3 regions of the Rhizobium sp. 10N427 genome follow, and region 2 is predicted to be linked to each of the others. Evidence: riboswitches for the same ligand, from Rfam matches in the RefSeq annotation. Region 2 holds a riboswitch; each other region holds the start of a gene.
What was found. A riboswitch is a leader RNA that binds a small molecule or an ion and turns the genes downstream of it on or off. The one in region 2 is predicted to bind cobalamin.

Region 1 (4,882 bases), on a different contig from region 2:
TCACGCACGGTCAGCGGCGTATCGGTTGCCGATTGCTGCTCGACGAGAGCAACGCGCCGGGCGAGACTGGCTCTAGAGAGGATGGCGACGTCGTCCTCGCCGAGACGGATAACGCCGCTATCGACGCGGCGCAGGCGGCAGATTAGCCGCAGCAGGCTGGACTTTCCCGAGCCGTTCGGGCCCAGCAGACCAAGCACCTTACCTGGGGTCACCGATAGCGTGATGCCATCGATGATTAAGGTGTCGCCGGCCGAATAGGACACGGTATCGATGGAGATGCTCATGCACTTCTCCCGACGCGATAGAGGATGATCGCGAAAGCTGGGGCGCCGAAAAGCGCGGTGACCACACCGATCGGCAAGATCTGTTGCGTGATGATGATCCGGGAAACGATATCGGCCCCGACCATGAAGATCGCACCGCCGAGCGCCGTGGCCGGTAGGAGACGGCTGTGGGACGGGCCAACGATGAAGCGGGCGGCATGCGGGATGACGAGGCCGACAAACCCGATAGAACCGACCATGCTGACGACGGCCGCAGTCATGATCGCGGTGATGCCGAAAAGAACGATCTGCACCCGCCGCACGGCAACGCCGAGCGATGCGGCGGCATCCGAACCGAAGGCAAATGCATCGAGCGCGCGGGCGTGGAACTGGCAGGCGGCGAAGCCGGCGATCGCGATCGGCACCGACAGATAGACATCGGGCCAGCGGACGCCGCTCATCGACCCCAGGAGCCAGAACAGCACGCCGCGCGCCTGTTCCGCATTTGCGGATGTCGTGACGATATAGGAGGTGAGCGCATTGAAGAGCTGCGAGCCGGCAACCCCGCAGAGAATGATCCGTTCGCTGGAGCCCCCGGTGCCTGTCGCAAGAATGCCGACAAGCAGGAAGGCCACCACCGCACCGATAAAGGCACCACCCGACAACGAAAGAACGCCATAGCCGAGTCCGAGGATCATGACACAGACGGCCCCGGTCGAGGCGCCGGCGGAAATGCCGAGCACGTAAGGTTCGGCGAGCGGGTTGCGAAGAAGCGCCTGGAGGATGGCACCGCAGAGGGCGAGAGAAGCGCCCGCACTGGCCGCCGCCAAAGCGCGGCTGAGCCGGTAGTCCCAGATGACGCCTTCGTGGATGCGGCTGAGTTCGAACGCCGTTCCAAACAGCCGGTTCGAAACCGCCTTGGCGGTTGTCGCAACTGGGATCGCAATCTCGCCGATCGAGACGGCAAGGCTGATCATGACGCCAAGGAGGAGAACGGCGGCGGCGGTGAGCGCAACGAGCGCCCACCACCGGCGTTGCCAGGAAGCGGCAACTTTCACTGCGTAAGGCCGAAGGTCTTGATGCCGTTTGCCAGCGTTTCGATGCCGTCGATCGTGCGGATCGTCGGGTTCATCGACTGGGCGTCCATCATCACGAAATGCTTGTTCTTGACGGCCTCGAGTTCCTTGGTAACCGGATCACTCTCCAGGAAATCGATCTTTACCTTCGGATCATCGGCGGCATAGCGGCGGCGGTCCATGGTCGCGAGGACGATGACGGCAGGATTTGCCTGGGCAATCGTTTCCCAGCCGACCAACGGCCATTCCTCTTCGGTCGTGACGACATTCTTCGCGCCGACCGTCTTGAGAATATAGGCCGGAGCGCTGTTCTTGCCGGCGATGAAGGCGTCGCCCTTGACCTCTTTGCTGGAGAACCAGAAGACAACGGGCAGGTTCTTGCCCGAGGCACCCGAGATCGAGGCAACGGCTGCAGCCTCACGCTTCTTCAGATCGGCGATCAGGGCATCGCCGCGATCCTTGACGTCGAAAATTTCGGAGAGCTCCGCGATCTCCTGATAGATCAGGTCCATCGTGAACAGCTCCTTGCGAACGCCATCACCGCCATCGGCATTGATCTTGGCGACGCAGTCGGCAGGCGCGATGTAGGTATTGATGCCGAGATCGGCGAATTGCTCGCGCTTGCCGACAGAGCCTTGCGCACCGACATGCCATTCGAATTCGGCGGCGACCAGATCGGGTTCCTGACCGACGACGGCCTCGAAGCTTGGATCGTTGTCGGCGAGCCTTTTGATCTTGCTATTTGCATCGGCATATTGCGGCAGGACCGGCCCGACCCAGACGGCGGTACCGGCGACCTTGCCGGCAAGACCAAGCGAGAACAGGACTTCGGTCATCCCCTGGCCGATCGAGACGATCTTCTCAGGCGCCTTCTTGAACGTGACCTGCTGCCCGCAGTTGTTGAGGGTCAGAGGATACTGCGTGGCGGCAAGGCTTGTACCGGCGAAGCCGGTCAGGCCGAGGGCAAATGTGAGCGTGGCGATAATCTGGCGCATGGGACCTCGATTTAGGAGAAGCGGGCAGCACGACGCCGCGGAACACGGCGTGACTGCTCACGCAGCGCGGACGCGGAAAGCCCAATCGAGGCGGATGGAGGCCATGTATCGGCGAAGGGTCAGGTCAAACATGTCTGTTCCTTTCCAGGCATCCCCGCCCGGCTGATTGGATCGTGTTTGACGGCAGGTCTCCTGGCTCGCGAATATTCGCCTCTCATCTGCCTTCCCGCGATAACATCGCAGTGGCATGGCCTTGCGGCCCAAGGGAGACATCCAGCAGGCTGGTCTCCCGTGATGATCGGCAATCCGCTTACAGTTGCGGGGGCAGCCACGGTCTTGGTCCCTTTTGGGTCGTCCGCACCGTGTTCCCTATTAATCCCGTCGGAGACTTCCTCCGGGAACCGTCGGATGCAGTTACGACGCTAATATCCCGGCCGTCAAGACGCGCAGCGCGCCACCCTGGTTCGGCAATCAGGGTTCAGTACCCGCAGAACGGCCGCCAATCGCGTTTTCGCTTGTTGAATACGGCATACTTATTCCGTTATATATGAAGAAAATGGGAATATCAGAGGTAATGGCCGTTGAACGAAATCTCAAACGAGACCGTCGCAGAGAGCGGCTATCGGCAAATAAGGGCGGATATCATTTTCGGGCGGCTTTCTCCGGGGCAGAAGCTCAAGCTTGAAAATCTGAGAATCGCCTACCAAACCAGCGTCAGCACACTGAGAGAGATTCTCAACCGCCTGACATCGGAAGGCCTCGTCGTTGCCGAGGGGCAGCGCGGCTTCGAAGTCGCGCGTGTTTCGGTCGCCGACCTGAGAGAGACCGCAGCGCTGCGTCTGCTTCTCGAGGAGCACGCGCTGGAGCAGGCCTTCGAACAGGGCGATGTCGAATGGGAAGCGCGGCTGGTCTCGGCCCATTACAAGCTGGCGCGCATGGAAGAGGTGATGGCCTCGGGCGATACCAGTAGGGCGGAAGACTGGAAGCGCTACGACTGGGAGTTTCACCAGGCTCTGATCTCGGCCTGCGGATCGCGCCTGCTGATGGAAACACATTCGGCGGTGTTCGACAAATATCTGCGATATCAGATGGTGGCATTGTCCTATCGCGGCGGCGTTGCGGAAGAAGAGCACAAGCAACTGCTGGAGGCCGCTCTTCAGCGCGACATCACGACGGCGAAGAGAATATTGCAGCGGCATATTCAGCAGGGCGTCGAGCATGCGCTGAGCAAGGGTTCACTGGCGACCATTCGCCTATCGGCAGGATAATGTATTCCACGCACGATGGTGCGGGACGTAGAGGAATCAATGCTCAAAGTGACCGGTGAACATTCCGAGACTGTCAGCGACGTCGTCTCCCGGCAAATTCGTCAGGATATCATCTCCGGGACATTGGCGCCGGGTGCGAAGATCAAGCTGGAGCAGGCCAAGGAGCACTATTCGATCAGTGTGTCGTCGCTGCGCGAGATCCTGAGCCGCCTGACCACCGAAAACCTGGTGCTCGCCGAAGGCCAGCGCGGCTTCGAAGTCAGCCCCGCTTCGCTCAAGGAGTTGGAGGAACTCGCCGATCTTCGCACTGTGCTGGAGACCCATGCCATCGGCCTGTCATTTGCCGCGGGGAATCTCGAATGGGAAGGGCGCATCGTCGCCGCGCACCACAAGCTTGCGGCCGCCGAAAAGAGGCTGCTTGCCGGCGACGCCTCGCGCACGATCGACTGGGTCCGCTACGATTGGGAGTTTCATCAGGCGATCGTCTCCGCCTGTAATTCGGCGACGCTGATGGAGACGCTGTCCTCCGTCTTCGACCGTTTCCTGCGCTATCATATGCTGGCTCAGAGTTTTCGCGGCAAAGCGGTTGTCGACGATCACAGGCTCCTCTTCGAACTCGCGCTGAAGCGGGACGTCGAGGGCGCCCGCGCCGTTATCCGCCGCCACATATTGAGCGGCGTTGAACATGTGGTGAAAAGCGGCCGCATCGCCTAGCGATGGCAGTCAGAAGGCGTCCTTCGGGATGCCGTCCGGCCGCATCTGCTTCTTCAGCGCCGCAATCCGGAAGATCGCGTTCGGCGCGCCGTAGCCGCGATAGCCACGGCGCTCGACGATCTCGAAGAAGAACCCCTCCCCGTAGGTCCCGCTGTAGAGCTGGAAATACTCACCCTCGTCGTCGCGATCATAAAGGATGTTTTCTGCCTTCAGCCGTTCGCTGAGATCGGGATCGAGCCCGAAGCGGGCCTCGACGTCATCGTAGTAGTTGGGCGAGATGTGCAAGGCTTTGAAGCCCTTTTCACGCAGGGCTTTGGCGGTGGCGAAGATATCGGCTGTCGAGAAGGCCAGATGCTGGATGCCTGAGCCGAATTTCTCCGCGATGAAGTGACCGGCAAGCGTTCTGCGATTTTCAGCGCCGTTCATGGTGATGCGAAGCGATCCGCTGGCATTTTCGATGACCTGGCTGCGCACCACGCCGCCGGGATCGATGATATCGACCATCGGCGTTTTCCGGGTCTCGAAGATCGAGGTGTAGAACAGCATCCAGGTCAGCATCTCGTCGT
Region 2 (4,882 bases):
GCGGACGCGGGATACGGGCTTGGCGTGCATGTTCATGGGTGTGTCCTTTGGACCGAATTCATCTGGTAGCCCCCTCATCCCCGGTGCAACGAGTTGCGCCTGACCTGCCGGCACCTTCTCCCCGAGGGGAGAAGGGAAACCGCGGCGGCGTATCGCTCTACATCCCCTCTCCCCTCGGGGAGAGGGCTAGGGTGAGGGGGCCGCTTACTCAAACGTCAGCAGCTAAAACTCACAGCGTACACGACACACATCCCTCCACCTGCGTACCCTCCAGCGCCATCTGGCGCAGGCGGATGTAGTAGATGGTCTTGATGCCCTTCTTCCAGGCATAGATCTGCGCCTTGTTGATATCGCGCGTCGTCGCCGTGTCGCGGAAGAACAGTGTCAGCGACAGGCCCTGATCGACATGCTGGGTAGCAGCCGCATAGGTGTCGATGATCTTCTCCGGCCCGATCTCATAGGCGTCCTGGTAATAGTCGAGATTGTCGTTGGTCATGAAGGCGGCGGGATAGTAGACGCGGCCGATCTTGCCTTCCTTGCGGATCTCGATCTTGGAGACGATCGGATGGATCGATGACGTCGAGTGATTGATGTAGGAGATCGACCCCGTCGGCGGCACCGCCTGCAGGTTCTGGTTATAGAGCCCGCCCTCCATGACGGCCTTCTTCAGTGCCAGCCAATCTTCCTGGGTGGGAATTTCGATACCGGCATTGCTGAACAGGTCGGCAACCGTCTGCGTAGCCGGTTTCCACTCGGTTTCGGTATACTTGTCGAAATATTCGCCCGAGGCGTATTTCGAATTCTCGAAGCCCTTGAAGCTCTGACCGCGCTCGACGGCGAGACGGTTCGAGGCGCGGATGGCGTGATAGGTCACCGTGTAGAAGTAGATGTTGGTGAAATCGACGCCCTCTTCGGAGCCGTACTGGATCCGCTCGCGGGCCAGATAGCCGTGCAGGTTCATCTGACCGAGGCCGATCGCGTGGCTCTCGTCGTTGCCCTTCTCGATCGAAGGGACCGAAGAGATGTGGCTCATGTCGGAAACTGCCGTCAGCGCCCGGATCGATGTTTCGATCGTCTTGCCGAAATCGGATGAGTCCATGGCGGCAGCGATATTCAGCGAGCCGAGATTGCAGGAAATGTCCTTGCCCATCACCTTGTAGGACAGGTCGTCGTTATACTCGCTGGCTTCGCTGACCTGCAGGATCTCGGAGCACAGATTGCTCATGGTGATGCGTCCGGCGATCGGGTTCGCCTTATTCACCGTGTCCTCGAACATGATGTAGGGATAGCCGCTTTCGAACTGGATCTCGGCGACGATCTGGAAGAAATCGCGGGCCTTGATCTTCTTCTTCTTGATGCGGCTGTCGGCCACCATCTCGCGGTATTTTTCGGTCACCGAGATCTCGGTGAACGGCACGCCGTAGACGCGTTCCACGTCATAGGGCGAGAACAGGTACATGTCCTCGTTGTTCTTGGCGAGCTCGAAGGTGATGTCAGGAATGACGACACCCAGCGACAGCGTCTTGATGCGGATCTTCTCATCGGCATTTTCGCGTTTGGTATCGAGGAAGCGCATGATGTCGGGGTGGTGAGCGTTGAGATAGACGGCACCGGCCCCCTGGCGCGCGCCGAGCTGGTTGGCATAGGAGAAGGCATCCTCGAGCAGCTTCATCACCGGGATGATGCCCGACGACTGGTTCTCGATATGCTTGATCGGCGCGCCCATTTCGCGAATGTTGGTCAGCGACAGTGCCACGCCACCGCCCCGCTTTGACAACTGCAGCGCCGAATTGATCGAGCGGCCGATCGATTCCATATTGTCTTCAACGCGCATCAGGAAGCAGGAGACCAGCTCGCCGCGCTGCTTCTTGCCGGCATTGAGGAAGGTCGGCGTCGCCGGCTGGAAGCGGCCGGAGATGATCTCATCGACCATGTCGCGCGCTAAGGCCTCGTTGCCCTGCGCCAAGGCAAGTGCCACCATGCAGATGCGGTCTTCGTAGCGCTCCAGATAGCGCTTTCCGTCAAAGGTCTTCAGCGTGTAGCTGGTGTAGTATTTGAAGGCGCCGAGGAAGGTCGGGAACCGGAATTTCTTGTCATAGGCGTGATCGAAGAGATCGCGCACGAAATTGAACGAATACTGATCCAGCACCTCCTGCTCGTAATAGCCCTCAGTCACGAGGTAATCGAGCTTCTCCCGGAGATTATGGAAGAACACGGTGTTCTGGTTGACGTGCTGCAGGAAATACTGCTTCGCCGCCTGCCGGTCCTTGTCCAGCTGGATCTTGCCGTCCTCGTCATAGAGGTTCAGCATCGCGTTCAGCGCGTGGTAATCCAGCCCTGTTTCCGCGGCCTGCGCCTTTACAGGGCGCTCGAGAACTGCCGTGTCCAAAATCGTTCCAATCCGTGTTTGACGTTGGCAACATCATCAGCCGTACCCAAGAGTTCGAACCTGTAGAGGTACGGCACCTGGCATTTCTTCGCGATGATGTCGCCGGCGAGCCCGAAGGTCTCGCCGAAGTTGCTGTTGCCCGCGGCAATCACGCCGCGGAGGTTCGAACGGTTTGCCGCATCGTTCAGGAAACGGATCACCTGCTTGGGCACGGCTCCCTTGCCGCCCTCGCCGCTATAAGTCGGGAGGATCAACACGTAGGGCGAGACAGCTTCGAGCGTCGCGCCAGTGATGGGGATGCGCCGGGCGGGAAGGCCAAGCTTTTCGACGAAGCGATGGGTGTTTTCCGACCGGCTGGAAAAATAGACGATCTCGCCCATCGCAGCCGCCGCTCAGGCGAGCGCGCTGATCATGTCGGGGCGGAAGCCAGCCCAATGCTGCTCGCCGGCGATGACGACGGGAACCTGGCGGTAGCCGAGACCCTGCACCAGATCATAAGCGGCGCTATCGGTGGAAACGTCGATGATCGTGTAGTCGATGCCCTGGCGATCGAGCGCGCGGGTGGTTGCGGTGCATTGAACGCAGGCGGGCTTGCTGTAGACGGTGATGCTCATGGGAAAACCTCGTGACTAGAAGGCATGGGATATCGTTCGGACATCCGCCGATGTCCGCGCTTGGGAAGATCGAAAAGGAAGACAGCCGTTGCCGGTTGCCGGGCGTCAGCAGCCCGTCATTCGCGCCGGTATGATCTGAAACTCAAAGACATAAGACTTCACCCCGAAGTGGCTCATGCGGGACACACCGGAGGAAGCGAAGAGCGGCATCATGCCCACATCTCATCGCTCGCCAGCCGGACACCCCGCCCGTGGACGTTTTCGCTCAAGGCAGGTCTCCTGGCTTGCGGATCATCACATTCATCCCGGTCTTCCCAGGTCTTCATGACCCAGTGACCCGAAATGGGACAGATGCTCGCCGCTTACAGTTGCGGGGGCAGCTCCGGCATTGCTCCACCTTGCGGCAGATCTCACCGAATTCCCGTCTTAGCCCGCGATTCTTGCGAATCGAGGGAACCTCGAACACTAGATATAGTACGCGAGTCTATTTGTACGTCAATGGATGGTTCATGTTTCGGGTGCCGCAAGCCGAAAAAATGAATGTGATGTGGATAACGGAAGATTAATGCGGATTGGCTGTGGAAAAGAGAAGCCGGCAAAAGCCGGCTCCTCGAATACGATGACGATCAGGCCGTTGCCGTGGCAACGCGTTCGCGCAAAGACCGCGCCGCCGCCACCATATTGACTAGCGCCGGCTTCACTTCCTCCCATTTGCGGGTCTTCAAGCCGCAATCCGGATTGATCCAGAGCTGCGAATCGCCAAGCCGCTCGCGCGCCAAAAGAAGCAGACCGGTCATATCGGCAATATCGGGAACGCGCGGCGAGTGGATGTCGTAGACACCCGGGCCGATCTCGTTCGGATAGTCGAAGCTGCGGAATGCCTCCAGCAGCTCCATCTTCGAACGCGATGTCTCGATCGAGATCACGTCCGCATCCATGGCGGCGATCGCATCGATGATGTCGTTAAACTCCGAATAGCACATATGCGTGTGGATCTGTGTCGCGTTGCCGACACCGGTCGAGCACAGGCGGAAGCTTTCGACGGCCCAGTCGAGATAGGTCTTCCACTGCGAGCGCCGCAGCGGCAAGCCTTCCCGAAGTGCTGCCTCGTCGATCTGGATCATCCTGGCACCCGCCTTTTCGAGATCACCGACCTCGTCGCGAATCGCCAGCGCGATCTGCCGGCATGATTCGCTTCGGGCGATATCGTCGCGCACGAAGGACCAATTGAGGATCGTCACCGGTCCAGTCAGCATACCCTTGACCGGCCGGTCCGTCAGAGACTGGGCATATTGCCACCAGCCAGTCGTCATCGGCTTCGGCCGCGCGATATCGCCGAAGATGATCGGCGGACGGACATAGCGCGAGCCATAGCTCTGTACCCACGCATGCTGCGTGAAGGCAAAGCCCGACAGCTGCTCGCCAAAATACTGCACCATGTCGTTGCGCTCGAACTCGCCATGGACGAGCACATCAAGGCCGATTTCCTCCTGCCAGCGGATGGCTGCTTCGGTCTCTTTGCGCAGGAAAGCCTCATAGTCCGCATTGCTGAGCGTTCCCTTCGCATGTGCCGAACGCGCCTTGCGGACTTCAGACGTCTGCGGGAAGGACCCGATCGTCGTCGTTGGGAACAGCGGCAAGCGGATATCCGTCTGCTGGATCGCCTTGCGCTCGGCGAAGCCGGCCTTGCGGCGCTTCATGGTCTCGTCGATCGCTGCAATCCGCTGCCTGACCGCGGGATCATTGACCTTCGGCGATGCCGCGCGGGCGGCCGCGGCCCTCGAAGAGCTGCCGATGGCATCCGTCACGCAATCGCGCCCCTGCGAAAGTGCCTGGCCGAGGACCGCCAGCTCATCCAGCTTCTGCGTGGCAAAAGCCA
Region 3 (4,882 bases), on a different contig from region 2:
CCGCGCGTTTCGCCGGTAGCCCAGGCACGGTCGAAATACTGGTCGATACGGCTGCCGACAGCCTGGATCTGCAGGCGCATCGGCTTGCCCTCAACTGCGGCAAAGCCCTTCAGGCGCAGCACGTCGTGCTCTGCAATCACGCCCTTCAGCTTCTCGATGAAACCGGCGGTATCGGCAATCGCGCCGAGCTCGACGACGAAGCTGTCGAACTCGTCATGGTCATGCGGCGTGCCGTCCTCATGCTCCAGCTCGTGATGGGACTTACGGTTGGCAATATCTTCCTCGGTACCCACGCCGAGGCCGAGCAAGACGCTTGCCGGAACGTCGCCGTTCTTCGCCTCGATCAGCGCAGGCTTCCGCGAAATGCGCGACGCCACTTCGTCACGGACGCGGATAATGCCTGCGGCATCCAGCAAGTCCGTCTTGTTGAGCACAATCAGATCGGCGCAGGTCAGCTGATCCTCGAACAGCTCCTCGATCGGGCTCTCGTGATCGAGCGACTCGTCTTCGGCGCGGCGCGCATCGACGGCATCGTGATCGTCGGCGAAACGTCCGGCGGCAACGGCTGCGCTATCGACGACGGTGATCACGCCATCGACGGTGACTTCGCTGCGGATATCGGGCCAGTTGAAGGCGGCGACCAGCGGCTGCGGCAGCGCCAGGCCCGATGTCTCGATGACGATATGATCAGGGCGCTGCTCGCGCTCGAGCAGCTTGGTCATCGTCGGGATGAAATCGTCGGCAACGGTGCAGCAGATGCAGCCGTTGGTGAGCTCGATGATATCATCCTCGGTGCAGTTCTCCGCGCCGCAGCCCTTCAGCACGTCGCCATCGACGCCGAGATCGCCGAATTCATTGATGATCAGCGCGATCTTCTTGCCGCCGGTGTTGGAAAGTAGGTTGCGGATCATCGTCGTCTTGCCCGCGCCGAGAAAGCCGGTGATCACGGTTGCAGGAATCTTCTGGTTCATAAATTTCAACCCTTCATTTTCAGCGGCAGTCCGGCCGCGATAAAATACACGTCCGCGGCAGCGGCCGCGATCATCTGGTGCAGCCGCCCCGCATGATCGCGGAAATCCCGCGCCATCCGGTTCTCGGGCACGATCCCGAGGCCGACTTCATTGGAAACAAGCACGATCCGAGCCCTGGCCTTCGGCAGCCAGGCTGCAAGGGCAGCCGATTCCGCCGCCATGTCCCGCTCCCCCATCATCAGATTGGTGACCCAGAGCGTCAGGCAATCGACAAGGATCGCCCGCCCCTCACCGTCGATGGCCGACAGGCATTCGACAAGCTGCAGCGGCTCCTCATGCGTCGTCCAGGATGGCCCGCGATCGTCCCTGTGAGCGGCAATCCGCGCCCGCATCTCGTCATCCCAGGCCCGCCCGGTGGCGATATAGTGGCGCTCGAGGCCGCTATCGGCGATCAGCTGCTCTGCGAAACGGGATTTTCCCGAACGGGCGCCGCCGAGCACGAAGGTGGTGCTGCTCATGTGAGGATGGCTCCGGCATCAGCGTATTGGCGTCCGCCACACCCACGTCCCTCATTCCTGTGCTCGTCACAGGAATCCAGCCACGGCGCGTCCGCGCCGTGAATGACTCTGGTGCTTTGGAGGAGAAGTCTCTCCGCCGCGCAGACGCGCGGCGAATGGATTCCTGTGACAAGCACAGGAATGAGGGCAGAGATGGGAGCCTGCGCCACGCCAGAAGACCGAGGCGCCTCGCCCTTCCATCGTGCTGAAAACAGCACCGAACTATTCGTTTCAGCCATGACAACCTCCGTGCTGGCAGCGGACAGGATTGCCCTTGGGTGGGCTCTTCGCCCGGCACGGTTGGCAGGTCTCCTGGCTCGCGGTTCGAGGCCCCGACAGGGATGGCGCAAGGCCATCCCTGATCGTGCCAGCGGATCTTCCTCGCCTTCCCGGCTGCATTCTCGTGAAAAGGCGGACGATTCGTAGAAATGGAGGCGTCCAGCCCCTGCTGATCACGATGCATTCCAGTGGCTTTTCCGGTGTCCTTGAGCCACCGCCCTGCCGCGGAATGCGGCGATCAGGCAGTGGTGCCGGTGCACCGGATGGAAGACCCTGACCGCTCTACAGTCGCGGGGTCGGCTGTGATGAAGACGCCCGGTTTGGGTCCGCCCCGTCACATTCCCTTTTCATCCAGGGCGGCAATCACCGCTCCGGAACCATCCGTTATTGATTTCATCGTTAGGCGTGCGGCAGTGCGAAGTCAATCGAGCCCGGCACGATGGAAAATGCCCCGTCTTAACACGACTGAGTCTACCAAACAGATAGTCTATTAAATTCATTGACTTACGTGCAAATTTCACTTGCCGTCGCCTCGCTTTTGCTGCAATTGCTCGCGAAATCATGCGGCGCACAACGCGCGCTTCCTTGATCCTGCTCCCCGTCGCCTAGTTCTGTCATCATGCTCACGAAAACCGATATCGGCCGCCTGACGCGGCGCCATCTCAAATTCGATTTGGCGCGGCTGCGTGCGCTGGCGCGCCAGAACGAAATGGGCATGGTTTTCGCCGGTGGCGCGGTCGGCGTCATCTCCGGCTGCGCGGTCACCGGCATGAGCCTGATCTCCCGGGAGATGCACAGCCTGATCTTCGGCATCAGCGATGTCGATCGTCTCAGCTCCTCCGATATCAGCAACAAGCTGCTGCTGCTCCTGGCACCGGTCTGCGGCGGCATGCTTCTCGGCTTGCTGCTCTTCATCCTCAGCAGGACACGCAAGAAGCCGATGGTCGACCCGATCGAGGCCAATGCGCTGCATGGTGGCCGCCTCTCGCTGACCGACAGCATCATCGTCGCCATCCAGAACCTGATCTCCAATGGCTTCGGCGCATCGGTCGGGCTCGAGGCCGGCTATACGCAGCTGGCGGCGGGCCTGGCCTCGAAGCTGGGGCTCAAGCTGCAGCTGCGCCGCGCCGATTTGCGCGTCCTCGTCGGCTGTGGTGCGGCGGGCGCCATCGCCGCCGCCTTCAATGCCCCGCTAACCGGCGCCTTCTACGCGTTCGAGCTGATCATCGGCACCTACACCATCGTCTCGTTGACACCTGTCGTCGTCTCTGCCCTGCTCTCGACGCTGGTGGCACGGCTGCTCGCAGGCAACGATTTCACCATCGACGTCGGCAGATTCGGCACTGTGGTGCCGGCCGATTATGTGCCGGCCATTCTGCTTGGCGCCTGCTGCGCCGGTGCCGGCATCCTGATCATGCAGGGCGTTTCCTTTGTCGAGGAACTTGCCCGCAAGAGTTCGGTACCGACGCCGGTACGCCCGGCGCTCGGCGGCATCGTCGTCGGCCTGCTGGCCACCATCTCTCCACAGGTGCTTTCGGCAGGTCACGGCGCCCTGCATCTCAACCTGGCGCATCAGGTGGCGATCCCGACGCTCGTCGGCATCCTGCTGTTGAAGTCGCTTGCATCCGCGGTGTCGATCGGCTCCGGCTTCAGGGGCGGTCTGTTCTTCGCCTCGCTGTTCATGGGCGCGCTTCTCGGCAAGCTCTTTGCCTATTCCGCGCCGTTCTTTGCGCATGCCTCGCTGACACCCGAAGTCTACGCCGTCGTCGGCATGAGTTCACTCGCCGTCGCCATCATCGGCGGACCGCTGACGATGACTTTTCTGGCGCTCGAAATCACCGGCGACTTCCCGATCACCGTATTGGTGCTCGCCGCAGTGATCACGTCCTCGCTCGTCGTGCGCACCACCTTCGGCTACTCCTTCGCCACCTGGCGTTTCCACCTGCGCGGCGAAAGCATCCGCAGCGCCCACGATGTCGGCTGGATCCGCAATCTGACGGTCGACAAGCTGATGCGCGCCGACGTCAAGACCGCCAATGCCGCAACCACTGTCGAAGAGTTCAAGAAGGCCTTTCCCGCCGGCGCCACGCAACGCGTCATCCTTGTCGATGACTCAGGCAAATATGCCGGTCTGGTGCTAGTGCCGGAAATCCACGCCAACCCGATCGCCACCGACGACGAGGGCAAGGGGCTGGAGAGCTTCGTGCGCTACAAGAACGATTTCCTGCAGCCGCAGATGAATGCCAAGCAGGCAGCCGCCATCTTCGACAAGAGCGAGAGCGAAGCGCTCGCCGTGCTGAACAATCTGATCGAGCGCAAGGTCGTCGGCCAGCTCAGCGAAAGCCACACGCTGCGCCGCTACAGCGAAGAGCTCGACCGGCGGCGCCGCGAAATGTCCGGGGAAATCTAGCCAAGCAGCCGTTTGAGCCAGTCACGGTCGAGATGCGCCTCCAGTTCGGCCGCAACAGCATCCAGCGCCCGATCGACGCTTTCTGCGTAATTGCGCCTTTCGCCGTGAAGGCCGAAACTCTGAAGCAACCGGCTGCGATAGGCATCGGCGGAAAACAGGCCGTGAAGATAAGTGCCGACGATATGTCCATCCGCAGATACGGCACCATCCGCGGCACCGTCCACCACGGCCGACGGCCGGCTGCAATCCGCCCCCTCGGTCACGCCGAGATGGATCTGATAGCCTGACAGCGGCGTACCATATTCGGCAGAAACAGCATGGCTGTTGCGAACGGTCTTCTCCGGCGCCATGACGGTTTCGACGTCGAGCAGGCCGAGCCCGTCAACCTCCGCCGTTCCGCCCTCGATGCCGAGCGGATCGTGCACCTTGCGGCCGAGCATCTGGTAACCGCCGCAAATGCCGATCACCCGGCCGCCGCGCCGGACATGGGAGGTCAGATCGCGATCCCATCCCTCGGCCCGAAAATCGGCAAGGTCGCTGATCGTCGATTTGGAGCCCGGCAAGACGACGAGCGCCGCGTCTTCGGGCAGACGCTCCCCGGCGCCCACGAACACCAGCTCGACGTCGTCTTCGGCTCTAAGCGGGTCGAGATCGTCGAAATTGGC

Region 1: linked by a shared signal. The riboswitch ahead of AC1DIJ_RS22570 (ABC transporter substrate-binding protein) and the one ahead of nrdH (glutaredoxin-like protein NrdH) in region 2 are both predicted to bind cobalamin.
Region 3: linked by a shared signal. The riboswitch ahead of cobU (bifunctional adenosylcobinamide kinase/adenosylcobinamide-phosphate guanylyltransferase) and the one ahead of nrdH (glutaredoxin-like protein NrdH) in region 2 are both predicted to bind cobalamin.

The regions. Positions count from the first base shown of each region.
Region 1 covers NZ_JBFTID010000012.1:115,478-120,359, forward strand. Annotated here, with positions in the region: gene AC1DIJ_RS22560 (ABC transporter ATP-binding protein) at 1-284, opposite strand, end outside; gene AC1DIJ_RS22565 (FecCD family ABC transporter permease) at 281-1,321, opposite strand; gene AC1DIJ_RS22570 (ABC transporter substrate-binding protein) at 1,318-2,334, opposite strand; cobalamin riboswitch at 2,500-2,755, opposite strand; gene AC1DIJ_RS22575 (GntR family transcriptional regulator) at 2,916-3,602, shown strand; gene AC1DIJ_RS22580 (GntR family transcriptional regulator) at 3,642-4,316, shown strand; gene AC1DIJ_RS22585 (bifunctional sugar phosphate isomerase/epimerase/4-hydroxyphenylpyruvate dioxygenase family protein) at 4,326-4,882, opposite strand, start outside.
Region 2 covers NZ_JBFTID010000001.1:439,329-444,210, forward strand. Annotated here, with positions in the region: gene nrdF (class 1b ribonucleoside-diphosphate reductase subunit beta) at 1-36, opposite strand, end outside; gene nrdE (class 1b ribonucleoside-diphosphate reductase subunit alpha) at 230-2,389, opposite strand; gene nrdI (class Ib ribonucleoside-diphosphate reductase assembly flavoprotein NrdI) at 2,359-2,769, opposite strand; gene nrdH (glutaredoxin-like protein NrdH) at 2,782-3,003, opposite strand; cobalamin riboswitch at 3,256-3,479, opposite strand; gene metE (5-methyltetrahydropteroyltriglutamate--homocysteine S-methyltransferase) at 3,630-4,882, opposite strand, start outside.
Region 3 covers NZ_JBFTID010000002.1:102,609-107,490, forward strand. Annotated here, with positions in the region: gene cobW (cobalamin biosynthesis protein CobW) at 1-971, opposite strand, end outside; gene cobU (bifunctional adenosylcobinamide kinase/adenosylcobinamide-phosphate guanylyltransferase) at 977-1,489, opposite strand; cobalamin riboswitch at 1,814-2,204, opposite strand; gene AC1DIJ_RS04965 (chloride channel protein) at 2,427-4,217, shown strand; gene AC1DIJ_RS04970 (cobyric acid synthase) at 4,214-4,882, opposite strand, start outside.